2 regions of the Cellulomonas sp. EB106-03-03-XG116 genome follow, and region 2 is predicted to be linked to the other one. Evidence: riboswitches for the same ligand, from Rfam matches in the RefSeq annotation. Region 2 holds a riboswitch; the other holds the start of a gene.
The links. A riboswitch is a leader RNA that binds a small molecule or an ion and turns the genes downstream of it on or off. The one in region 2 is predicted to bind thiamine pyrophosphate.
Positions count from the first base shown of each region.

Region 1: linked by a shared signal. The riboswitch ahead of AC3WUG_RS09660 (YkoF family thiamine/hydroxymethylpyrimidine-binding protein) and the one ahead of AC3WUG_RS11545 (thiamine ABC transporter substrate-binding protein) in region 2 are both predicted to bind thiamine pyrophosphate.

Region 1 covers NZ_JBYTEP010000020.1:15,146-20,979, forward strand. The annotation lists gene AC3WUG_RS09645 (energy-coupling factor transporter transmembrane component T family protein) at 1-14, opposite strand, end outside; gene AC3WUG_RS09650 (ABC transporter ATP-binding protein) at 11-1,777, opposite strand; gene AC3WUG_RS09655 (ECF transporter S component) at 1,770-2,393, opposite strand; gene AC3WUG_RS09660 (YkoF family thiamine/hydroxymethylpyrimidine-binding protein) at 2,386-3,048, opposite strand; TPP riboswitch at 3,104-3,212, opposite strand; gene ybaK (Cys-tRNA(Pro) deacylase) at 3,259-3,756, shown strand; gene AC3WUG_RS09670 (ABC transporter permease) at 3,787-4,608, opposite strand; gene AC3WUG_RS09675 (ABC transporter ATP-binding protein) at 4,605-5,597, opposite strand; gene AC3WUG_RS09680 (helix-turn-helix transcriptional regulator) at 5,683-5,834, shown strand, end outside.
Region 2 covers NZ_JBYTEP010000027.1:22,860-28,693, forward strand. The annotation lists gene AC3WUG_RS11535 (ABC transporter ATP-binding protein) at 1-385, opposite strand, end outside; gene AC3WUG_RS11540 (ABC transporter permease) at 382-2,154, opposite strand; gene AC3WUG_RS11545 (thiamine ABC transporter substrate-binding protein) at 2,170-3,282, opposite strand; TPP riboswitch at 3,356-3,489, opposite strand; gene AC3WUG_RS11550 (DUF4235 domain-containing protein) at 3,603-3,887, shown strand; gene AC3WUG_RS11555 (class I SAM-dependent methyltransferase) at 3,993-4,775, shown strand; gene mnhG (monovalent cation/H(+) antiporter subunit G) at 4,783-5,187, opposite strand; gene AC3WUG_RS11565 (MrpF/PhaF family protein) at 5,184-5,807, opposite strand; gene AC3WUG_RS11570 (Na+/H+ antiporter subunit E) at 5,804-5,834, opposite strand, start outside.

The DNA.
Region 1 (5,834 bases), on a different contig from region 2:
CCGAGCGCCGTCACCGGACCGGCACCCCCGCCGGGTCGGGCGCGCCGGCCGGGTCGGGCGCGCCGGTCGCGCGCAGGGCGCGGGCGTCCAGCGCGGCGAGCGCGCCGCGCAGCCGGCCCGCGTCGCCGACCAGGTCCGCAAGCCGGCGCAGGAGCCGCGACGGCCGCAGCCGGGCGGCGGCGAGGAGGCGCGGCTCGCGCAGCAGCGCGAGCGGGTCGACGTCCGCGACCAGCCCGCCGTCGGCGACGACCAGCACCCGGTCCGCGACCGACGCCACCGCCCGCAGGTCGTGGCAGGTGAGCAGCACGGCCCGACCCGCGCGGGCCGAGTCCGCGAGCGCCCGCAGCACGTCCGCGGTCCCGTGCCGGTCGAGCCCGAACGTCGGTTCGTCCGCCAGCAGGACCGGGCGGTCGTGGACGAGCATCGCGGCCAGGCTCAGCCGGCGCTGCTCGCCGCCGGACAGCCGGTGCGGGTCCCGGTCGGCGAGCGCGGCGAGGCCGAAGCGCGCGAGCGCCGCGGTCACCCGGTCGTCCGTCGCGGGGCCGGGCGGCAGCCCGACGGCGACCTCCGCCGCCACCGTGCGCCCCGCGAGCTGGTGCTCGGGGTTCTGCACGACCAGCGCGGGGCGCGCGCCCTCGACGACGCCCGCGAGCGGGGGCAGCACGCCCGCGAGGGTGGCGACGAGCGTGGACTTGCCCGAGCCGTTGGCCCCGACGACCGCCACGACCTCGCCGGCCCGCAGCCGCAGGTCGACGTCGCGGAGCACGGGCTGCGCGGCGGGCCGGCGGCGGGCCGCTCGACCCGCGGGCCGCCGTCCGACCGCGAGCCCCCGGGCGGAGAGCAGCACCTCCCCCCGCCCGGCGGCCGCCGGGGCGCGCGACGGCGGCGCCCCCGCGACCAGCGCCGGCAGCAGGTCGAACACCCCCGGCTCCCCGCCCGCGTCCCCGAGCGCCACCGCGAGCTCGACGTCCTCGGGCAGCCAGCAGCCGCGGGCGAGCAGCTCGCGCCCCGCGTCCCGGGCCACCTCGGCCGCGGGACCGTCGTGGGTGACCCGGCCGTCGGCGGACAGCACCAGCCACCGGCCCGGCAGCCCGGCCACGCCCGCGTCCCCGGCGAGCGCGTCCAGCCGGTGCTCGACCAGCACGCACGCCGCGCCCGTCGACGCCCGCGCCGCTGCCAGCGCCCCCCGCACCGCCGCGACGCCGTCGGCGTCCAGCATCGACGTCGGCTCGTCGAGCAGCAGGAGCCGCGGCCGGGTCACCGCCGCGGCCGCGAGCGCGACCCGCTGCAGCTCGCCGCCGGACAGCGCGTCCGTGCGCCGGCCGGCCAGGTGCGCGGCGCCCGCGGCACCGAGCGCGGCCGCCACCGCCGGCCCGATCGCGGCGGGCGGCGTCCCGAGGTTCTCCAGCGGGAAGGCGACCTCGTCCGCGACGTCCGCCAGGCAGACCCCGGTCTCGGGGTCCTGCGCGAGCACCCCGACCACGTCCGCGAGCGCCGCGACGCCGTGCTCCGCGACGGACCGGCCCGCGACCGCGACCCGCCCCGAGACCCGCGCGGGCACCGCGTGCGGGACGGCGCCGTGCAGGCAGCGCAGCAGCGTCGACTTGCCCGCGCCGGACGGGCCGAGCACGAGCACCTGCTCCCCCGGCGCGAGCCGCAGGTCGAGCGGGCCGACGCCCGCGCCGCCGTCCAGCACCGCCTCGAGCCCGGCGACGTCGAGGACGGCCGCCGGGTCGGCCGCCGGGTCGGCGCCCGGGTGCGCCGCCGGCTCAGGCACGGCGCGCCACGGGCTCACGCGCCGCGGCCGCCGCGCGCCCGATCGCGAACCCGTCCAGCACCCCGGTGCGGTGCAGGGCGTCCACGATCACCTTCGCCAGCAGCCCGCCGAGGACGACGCCCGACGCGGCCTGGAGCACGAGCCGCAGGACGAGCACGTCCTGCCCGTACCAGCCGAACCGGAACGCCGACCACCCGAACACCAGGGTCGCGCCGAGCAGCCCCGAGGCGGCGAACCGGGCCCAGCCGAACCGCCGGTACCGCCCGAGCGCGAACGGGATCTCGCTGCCGAGGCCCTGGAGCAGCGCGGCGACGACCAGCAGCGGCCCGACCGGCGACCCGAGGAACACCACCTCGACCACGGAGGCCAGCACCTCGGCGAGCACCCCGACGCCGGGCCGCCGGATGATCGCGACCGCGATCGGCGCCACGAGCAGCCAGCCGCCGAGCAGCACGTGCTGCGCGAGGTCGCCCGCCGGCCCCATCAGCACCGCGAGGCCGTTCCACGCCTGGACCAGCGCCCAGTAGAGGAACCCGAACACCACCCCGAGGACGACCATGAGCACGATGTCCTTCATCGCGAGCGGCCGCCGCCCGCCCGGGAGGCGCTCAGCCACGGGACCGGGTCGGGCTGTTGAGCGAGAAGGTCACGTGGCTGGTCACGTGCTGGACACCGCGGCCGACCCGCGCCCACGCGCCGACGACGGTCTCCACGAGCGCCCCCACGTCGCCCTCCAGCCGCGTGACGAAGTGCTCGGAGCCCCGGAACGTCCCGTTGTCCCGCGCCAGGGCGATCGCCGCCTCGATGTCCCGCATGTGGTCGGGCTCCACCCCGGCCCGGACGTCGTCGGCGAGGGGGTACAGCGCCCACTCGGCCGCGCCGGACCGGCCGGTGCGCCGGCCCGGCGGCAGCGCGACCGCGCGCGGGCCCGCGCCCCCGGGCAGGTCGCACCGCACCTCACCCGGGCAGCCGCGGGACAGGTGCAGCGTGACCGCCGCGTGCTCCCCGGTGGCGGCCACCGCGTCGACCAGGTCCGTGAGGTACCGCTGCAGGTCCGCCTCGTCGCCGCCGACGTAGGTGCTCACGTCGCCGGTCTGCACGACCAGGCCGTCCGTGGCCACGGAGCCGAGCACGCCGAGGATCGTCTCGGCGTACCGGTCGGACATCACCGCGACGGTGACGCGGGCGCCGACCCCGAACCGGAGCGGGTCGGCCACCAGGTCGGCGGCCTCCGCGGGCCGGGCGGGCGTCGACGGCGGTGTCGGGATCATGCGTCCTCCTGTGCTGGTCGGATCAGCACGGGAGGACGGCGGACGGGTGCCCGGCATCCTGCGAGATGTCGCTCCCTGCGCTGGCATGATCCAGATCAGGTTCTACGGTCGGAGTTCGAGTACTCCCTCTCAGCCCGGCTCACCGGACTCCCGTGCTCACCCGCACGCTAGCAGCACCGCACCGCGGGGGTCGCGCCCTAGGCTGGCCCCGTGAGCAGGTCCAAGAACGCGCGGTCCGGGACGCCCGCGCTGGTCGCGCTGGCCGCCGCCGGGGTCCCGCACACCGCGCACGCGTACGACCACGACCCCCGGAGCACGGTCGGCTACGGCCTGGAGGCCGCCGAGGTGCTGGGCATCGACCCCGAGCAGGTCTACAAGACCCTCATGGCGTCGGTCGACGGGACGCTCACGGTCGCGGTGGTGCCCGTCGCGGGGAAGCTCGACCTCAAGGCGCTGGCCCACGCGGTCGGCGGCAAGAAGGCCGTGATGGCCGACCCCGCCGCGGCGGAGCGCGCCACGGGGTACGTGGTCGGCGGCATCTCCCCGCTCGGCCAGAAGACCGCGCACCCGACCGTCGTCGACGAGACCGTGCAGCTGTTCGACACGGTGTTCGTGTCCGGCGGCCGCCGGGGCCTCGACGTCGAGCTGGCCCCGGACGACCTGATCCGGCTCACCTCCGCGACGGTGGCGGACATCGCGCGCGGCTGACCGCCCGCGCCGTCCGCCACCGCGCCGTCGCTACCGCGCGCTCCGCGCCAGCGTCCGCACCCCGACCAGCAGCCCGAGGCCCGCGGTCAGCACCGCCGCCACCGCGCCCCACGCCACCGTCGAGGACGCCAGGTCACCGGCGAACAGCGCGCGCTCGGCGTCCACCACGTACCGCAGCGGGTTCACGTCCGCCGCGACCTGCATCCACCGCGGCCCGGTCTCCAGCGGCAGCAGCATCCCGGACAGGATGAGCAGCGGGAACAGCAGCGTCTGCTGCACGGCCCAGAACATCCAGTCCTGCTTCCGGACGGCGATCGCGAGCGCGTAGGACAGCGACCCGATCCCGACGCCGAACACCGCGAGCAGCACCAGCCCCAGCAGCGCGCCGGCCGGGCTGAACGAGAACCCGAACGGCAGCATCACCGCCACGACGACCACCGACTGCGCGACGATCGGCACCATCTCCTTCCACGACCGGCCGACCAGCTGAGCCGACCGGGCCAGCGGGGTGACGAGCAGCCGCTCGTGCGCGCCGGTCTGCATCTCGAACAGCAGGTTCGCGCCGGTCGTCGACGTGCCGAACAGGGTCGTCATCACGAGGATCCCGGGCACGAACCAGGCCCAGACGTCCCCGCCGGGCAGCCCGTCCCCGACGGACCCGGCCAGCAGCGGCCCGAACAGCGCGAGGAACACCACCGGCTGGATCAGCCCGAACACGACGGAGAACGGGTCGCGCAGGGTCGGCAGGAGCTCGCGGGTCATCACGAGCCAGGCGTCGCCCCACCACGAGCGGGTCGCGTCGCGCGCGGGCAGGGTCTCGGCGGTCGGGGCCGGGGTCGTCGTCGCGGTCATGCCGCCACCTCCACGGGGTCGGTCGAGCGCGCGGCCCCCTCCTCGCGGAGGCTGCGGCCGGTGAGGGTCAGGAAGACGTCGTCGAGCGTGGGCTGCTGGCCCTCGGCCCGGGCGACGGCGAGCCCGCGGGCGCCCGCGGCGGCGAGCACGGCGGGCAGCGCGGTGGGGGCGTCGGCGACGCGGGCGCGGACCTCGGCCCCGTCGACCTCGACGTCGCGGGCGCCGGGCGCCCGGGCGGCGACCTCCGCGAGCGCCGGCGCGTCCGCGGGGTCGGCGGCCGCGAGCACCAGCCGGTCCCCCGCGAGCGTGTGCTTGAGCGCCGCGGCGGTGTCGTCCGCGATCACCCGGCCCTCGTCCACGACCACCACCCGCTCGGCCATCTGGTCGGCCTCGTCCAGGTAGTGCGTGGTGAGCACGACGGTCATCGCGTGCCGCTCCCGCAGCCGGAGGATGTGCTCCCACAGGTTCGCGCGGTTGTGCGGGTCGAGCCCGGTCGACGGCTCGTCCAGGAACAGCAGCCGCGGGGCGTGCACCAGCCCGAGCGCGACGTCGAGCCGGCGGCGCTGCCCGCCGGACAGGTCGGACACCTTGCGGCGGGCGAGCGGCTCGAGGTCCAGCTGGTCCATGAGCTCGGCGGCCCGGAGCCGCGCGTCCCGGCGGTCGAGGCCGTAGATCGTGCCCTGCACGACGAGCTCGTCGGCGGCGCGCTGCGCGTGCCCCGCGCCGTTGCCCTGGCCGACGTAGCCGATCCGGCGGCGCACGGTGCCCGGCTCGCGGGCGACGTCCGCCCCGGCGACCTCGGCGGTCCCGGCAGTCGGCGCGATCAGCGTGGTGAGCATCCGGATCGTGGTGGTCTTGCCGGCGCCGTTCGGGCCGAGCACGGCCACGAGCTCGCCCGGCGCGATGTCGAGGTCCAGGCCGCGCACGGCGTGCACCGTCGGCCCCTTGCCCCCGGCGAAGTCCTTGGTCAGTCCCCTGGTGCGGATCATGGCGGGTTCCCCTCTGCTGGTCATGCCCCCACGGTGGCGGGGGTAGCGGTCAGTTCCTGTCCGCTACCGGGAGCAGACTGGCCCCATGACCGCGATCCCCGACCTGGCCGACGCCCCGGCGACGCCGTCGTCGCGGCTGCTCGCCCTGCTGTCCCTGCTGCAGACCCGGCGCGACTGGCCGGGCGACGTGCTCGCGGGCCGGCTGGGCGTCAGCCCGCGCACGGTCCGCCGGGACGT
Region 2 (5,834 bases):
GCGCGGCGCGGTCGGCCCGCGGCAGGCCGCGCAGCCCGTAGGCCACGTTCCCCGCGACGTCCCGGTGCGGGAACAGCTGGCCGTCCTGGAACACCAGCCCGAACCCGCGCCGGTGCACCGGGACCGCGGCGAGGTCGAGGCCGTCCCAGGTCACCGCACCGGAGGTCGGCGGCTCGAGGCCGGCGACGGCGCGCAGCAGCGAGGACTTGCCGCAGCCCGACGGGCCGAGCAGCGCGAGCACCTCGCCGACGGGGACGTCGAGCGCGACCCCGTCGACGGCGGTCACCGCCGGGGCGCCCCGGCCCGCCCCGGGGTAGCGCACGACCAGGTCGCGCACCGCCAGCCCGCGACCCGCCGGACCCGCACCGGACCCCGTCCCCGTCACAGCTCTCCTCCCGCCGGCCCGCGGAACCGCTCCGCGAGCGCCATCACCCCGGCCGTCAGCGCCGCGAGCACGACGCTCGCCGCGAGGGCCATCCCGTAGTTGTCCGCGCCGGGCTGCCCGATCAGCCGGAAGACCACCACCGGCAGCGTCGGCAGGTCGGGCCGGGCGAGGAACGACGTCGCGCCGAACTCCCCCAGCGACACCGCGAACGCGAACCCGACGGCCAGCCCGATCGACCGCGCGGCGAGCGCACCGTCGACGCCGAGCAGCACCCGGCCCGGACCCGCGCCGAGCGTGCCGGCCGCCTCGCGCAGCCGCGGGTCGATCGCCCGGAGCACCGGCAGCACGGTCCGCACCACGAGGGGCACGGCCACCACGGCCTGCACGATCGGCACCAGGATGCCGCTGCTGCGCAGGTCGGTCTGGATGCCGAACGGGTGGCCGAGGGTGAGCAGCGCGCCGAACCCGACGGTCACCGCCGACACCCCGAGCGGCAGCATGAACGCCCCGTCCAGCACGCCGACCGCGCGTCGCGCGGCGCGGGCTCGGGGCCTGCGGGACACCACGAGCGCGACCAGGCAGCCGACGAGCAGGGCCAGCAGCGTCGCGTCGACCGCGATCCGCAGCGAGTTCCCCAGCGCCTCCCACACGGTGACGGTCAGCGCGTTCCGCCCGCCGGTGGTGCCGAGGGCCCGGTAGTGGTCCAGCCCCCAGCCGTCGCCGGTGCGCAGCGACCCGAGCAGCAGCGCGCCGAGCGGCAGCGCCAGCAGCACCAGCACGATCCCGGTCACGACCGCGGGCACCGCGTGCGGCCGGGTCGGGCCCGCGCCGGAGGACCCCGGCGCCACCAGGGACAGCGCCCGCTCCCGCCGCGCCCGCGCCCGCCCGGCCACCGCCAGCGCGGCCACGACCACGACCACCTGCACGACCGAGAGCACCGCGGCGGCCCGGAGGTCGAGGAACTGGGTGGTCTGGATCCAGATCTCGGTCTCGACGGTGCCGTACCGCATCCCGCCCAGCACCAGCACGGTGCCGAACGCGGTCGCGCAGAACAGGAACACCAGCGACGCCGCCGACACGATCGCGGGCGTCAGCGCCGGCAGCGTCACCGTCCAGAAGGCCCGGGCGGGCGACGCCCCGAGGGACCGCGCGGCCTGCTCGGGGCGCGGGTCGAGCCGCTGCCACAGCCCGCCGACCGTCCGCACCACGACGGCGTAGTTGAAGAACACCAGCGCGGCGACGATCGCCGCGAACGTGCCGTCCAGGTGCAGGAAGCCGAGCGGTCCGTTCTCCCGGAGCAGCGCGCGGAACGCCACGCCGACCACCACGGTCGGCAGCACGAACGGCACGGTCACGAACGCCCGGAGGGCGCCCACCCCGCGGAACCGGCACCGGTACAGCACGTACGCGCCGGGCACGCCGAGCAGCACGGACAGCACCGTACCGATCGCGCCCTGGGCCAGGGTCAGCCCGACGATCCGCCACGTGCGCGGGCGGGAGAACACGTCCGCGAACCCGGACAGGTCCAGCGCGCCGTCCGGCAGGAAGCCCCGCCCGACCAGCGACAGCACGGGCCACGCGAAGAACGTGCCGAGGAACACCAGGGGCACGGCGGCGGCGAGCGCCCACGCCCCGGCCCGGCCGAGCGCCCAGGCGCGGGAGGGCGCGCGCAGCGGCGGCCGAGCCGGCGCACCGCCGGCGGCACCCGGGCGCGCGGGCACCCCCGGCCGGCCGGTGCCGGTCGGGGGCGTCCGCGTCGCGGTGCTCATCGGGTCAGCCGCGCCTCAGCCGGCGACCAGGTCGGTCCACTCGCGGACCCAGGTGTCGCGGTTCGCCGCGATGTCGTCGAGCGGCACCTCGTACGGCGCGTCCGACAGCGGGGCCCACTGCGCCCACGACTCCGGCAGGTCGACGGCCGTGCTCACCGGGTACATGTACATCGACCCGGGGATGTCGGCCTGGACCGCGTCGGACAGCAGCCAGTCGACCAGCTGCTGCGCGCCCTCGGGGTTCTGCGCCCCGGCCAGCACGCCCGCGTACTCGACCTGCCGGAAGCAGGTGCCGAGCAGCGCGCCGGTGGTCGGCTCGCCGCCGCCCTCCGGGATCGTCTCGGGCGGGCTCGACGCGTAGGACAGGGCGATCGGCCGCGGACCGCCGCCCCCGCCGCCGGAGAAGTCGGTGTAGTACGCGTCCGACCAGCCCTCGGCGACCTTCAGCCCGTTGGCCGTCAGGTCGGTCCAGTACTGCTGCCAGCCGTCCTCGCCGAACGCGCCGACCGTCGCGAGCAGGAACGCGAGGCCCGGGCTGCTGGTCGCCGCGTTGGTGACGACCGTCAGGTCCTTGTACCGCGGGTCCGTGAGGTCCTCGAGCGACGTCGGCTCCGCGATCCCCCGCTCGGCGAACCAGGCGTGGTCGACGTTGAGGCAGACGTCGCCCATGTCGACCGCGGTGAGCGAGTGCGAGGCGTCGGGCGCGTACTGCTCGGCGTCGGCCGCGGCGGGGGCCTGCGACTCGTACGGCTCCAGCACGCCCTCGTCGATCGCCCGCGACGCGAAGGTGTTGTCGATGCCGTAGACCACGTCGCCGAGCGGGGCGTCCTTGGTCAGGATCAGCTGGTTGACCAGGGCCCCGCCGTCGCCCGGCGCGACCTGCTTCACGGTCAGGCCGGTGTCGGCCTCGAACTGCTCCAGCAGCCCGTCGCTGACGTGGAACGAGTCGTGCGTGACCAGCGTGACGGTCCCGGCGGACCCGTCCGTGCCGGAGCCCGAGGCCGCGTCGGAGCCCGAGCCCGACCCCGTGACGGAGCAGGCCGTCAGCGCCAGGACGCCGGCGAGCGCGGCCAGCCCGGCGGTGGTGGTCCGCCGGGGTGCCCGGCGGCGTGCGCGCGTGCGCGCCATGGTGGTTCCTCCTCGATGTGCACCGAGGGGGCCGCACCGCACCGGCGCGCCCCGGGGAGCACGACGGCACGGGGCGACTGAGATCCCGACTCCCTACGCCGGTGCTAACCGGATCAGGTGCGAGGGTCTGCGGATTCCGTCCGCACTCTCAGCGTCGGTCGGGCCGCGGTGTCACGCACGGCCCGGGACGCTCCCCTGTCGTTCGGGGCCGACCCTACACCGGCGCGGCGCGGCCCCCGCCCGGCACCGGCTGACCTGCGGTGCGGCACCGGCGGCGCTAGCGTGGGGCGGAGCACAGCCGTCCCGACGCAGGAGGTCCCGTGGCCGACGAAGAGACCCAGTCCACGTTCGCGAAGATCACCGGCCTGGTGGTCGCGGGCGCCGTCGCGTGGATCGCCGGCAAGGCGGTGGACGCGGCGTGGAAGGCGGCGTCCGGGCACAAGCCGCCGAAGCCCGAGGACGACGACGACCCGCGCATCGCCGAGGTCGTCGCGGCCGCCGCGATCACCGCCGCCGCCGTCACGGTGGCCCGGGTGTTCGCGACCCGGGGGACCAAGAAGTTCGTCGAGCGCGTCGACAAGAACCGCCGCCTGCCGAAGGCCTGACCCCGGGCTCGCCGACGCGCGCCGTCGACGGCCGGAGGTCCCGCCCGCGGGGCCCCGGTGCGCCCTAGCCTGAGCACCCCGTCCAGACGAAGGTGCAGGTCAGCCGTGTCTCAGCCCTCCCTCCGGCCCCCCGTCGGCGCCGGCCGCTCCGTGCACACCGTCGACGACGTCCTCGCCCTCATGGACCTGCTGTTCGCCGAGCGCGCCGACCGCTGGACGGACCGGGGCGGCGCCGACTTCTGGGACCGGTTCTACGCCGACCGCGACCGCCCGGTCCCGTTCTTCCGCTGGGCGCCCGACGAGAGCCTGGCCGCCTGGGCCGCCGACGGCCGGCTGCCGGTCGGCCCCGGCACCCGCGTGCTCGAGCTCGGCTGCGGCCCCGGCCGGAACGCCGTCTGGCTCGCGCAGCAGGGGTGCGCCGTCGACGCGCTGGACCTGTCCGCGACGGCCGTCGCGTGGGGCCGGGAGCGGGCTGCCGAGGCCGGGGTGGACGTGCGGTTCGCCCGCGCCGACATCTTCCGGTGGCAGCCGCCTGCCGAGCCCTACGACCTGGTCTACGACTCCGGCTGCTTCCACCACCTGCCCCCGCACCGCCGGGTGTCCTACCGCGCGCTGCTGGAGCGCACCGTGCGGCCGGGCGGCCGGTTCGGGATCGCGTGCTTCGCGGCGGGCGACGACGGCCACGACGACCGCGGCGGCACCGGGGCCGACGACGTCGACCTGTACCGCGAGGGCGGTCTGGGCGGCGGGCTCGCCTACGGCGCCGACGACCTGCGCCGGGCGTTCGGCTGGCTCGAGGAGGTCGAGCTGCGCCGGATGCGCGCGGCCACGGGACCCGGGGACGCGTTCGGCGAGGACTTCCTCTGGGCGGGGCTGTTCCGCCGCTGACGCTCCGTCAGCCCCGGTCGCCCGAGCCCGGCGCGTCCTCGGGCGGCGTGCCGCGCCGCGTGGCCACGTCCTGGGCCTCGGTCAGCTCGTCGACGACCAGCAGGTCCCGGCGCACCTTGCCCGTGCGGTAGCCCGCCCGGCCGACCAGGTGCGCCGCCACCGGCGCGGTCAGCATCTGGAACAGGGCCACCAGCACCAGCGCCCACACCGCCCCGCCGGAGCGCAGCCGGAGCGACAGCCCGATCAGCACCAGGATCAGCCCGAGCACCTGCGGCTTCGTCCCCGCGTGCATCCTCGACAGCAGGTCGGGGAACCGCAGGACGCCCACGCCGGCGGCGAGGGCGAGCAGCGCCCCGCCGATCAGGCAGATCGAGGCCACGACGTCGGCGACCACGTCCCAGTCCCAGCTCATCGGTCGCTCCCCTCGTCGCGCGCGCCGCGGGCGGCGGCGTCCTGGTCGACGGCCGCGTCGTCGGCCTCGAGGTCGTCCCGCCGGTGCTCGCCCGGCCCGTGCTCGTCCACGTGCGGCTCGTCGCCGTGGTCGCGCCGGTCCTCGTCGGCGACCACCTCGGCACGACGGGCCTCGTCGCCGTGCGCGGCGTGCTCGGCGCGCACCTCCTCCGGGTCCGACGCGGGGCGCGGCGCGTCGGTCGCGGCCCCCTCGGCCTCGCGGGCCCGGCGCGCGCGGCGGGCCTGCTCGGCCTCCTCCTCGGCGCGGATCCGCTCGGCCTCCTCGGCGGCGATCTCCTCCCGGGTGCGCACCCGGCCCTCGCCGGCGGGCTCGACGGACGCGAACCGCGCGATGGTGGTCGAGCCGACGAAGCCGACCAGGGACAGCACCACGAGGATCGGCACCACGTCGGTGCGCCGCTCGGCCGAGGCGTAGAGCGCGACCGCCGCGACCACGACCGTCACGATGATGTCGAGCGCCACCGTCCGGTCCAGCATCGACGGCCCGCGCTCGGCGCGGATCAGGGCGAGCACGCCGGCGGCGGTCAGCAGCGCGGCGCAGATCAGCAGGACCGCGGTCACGCGCGCACCTCCTGGCGTCGGGACGAC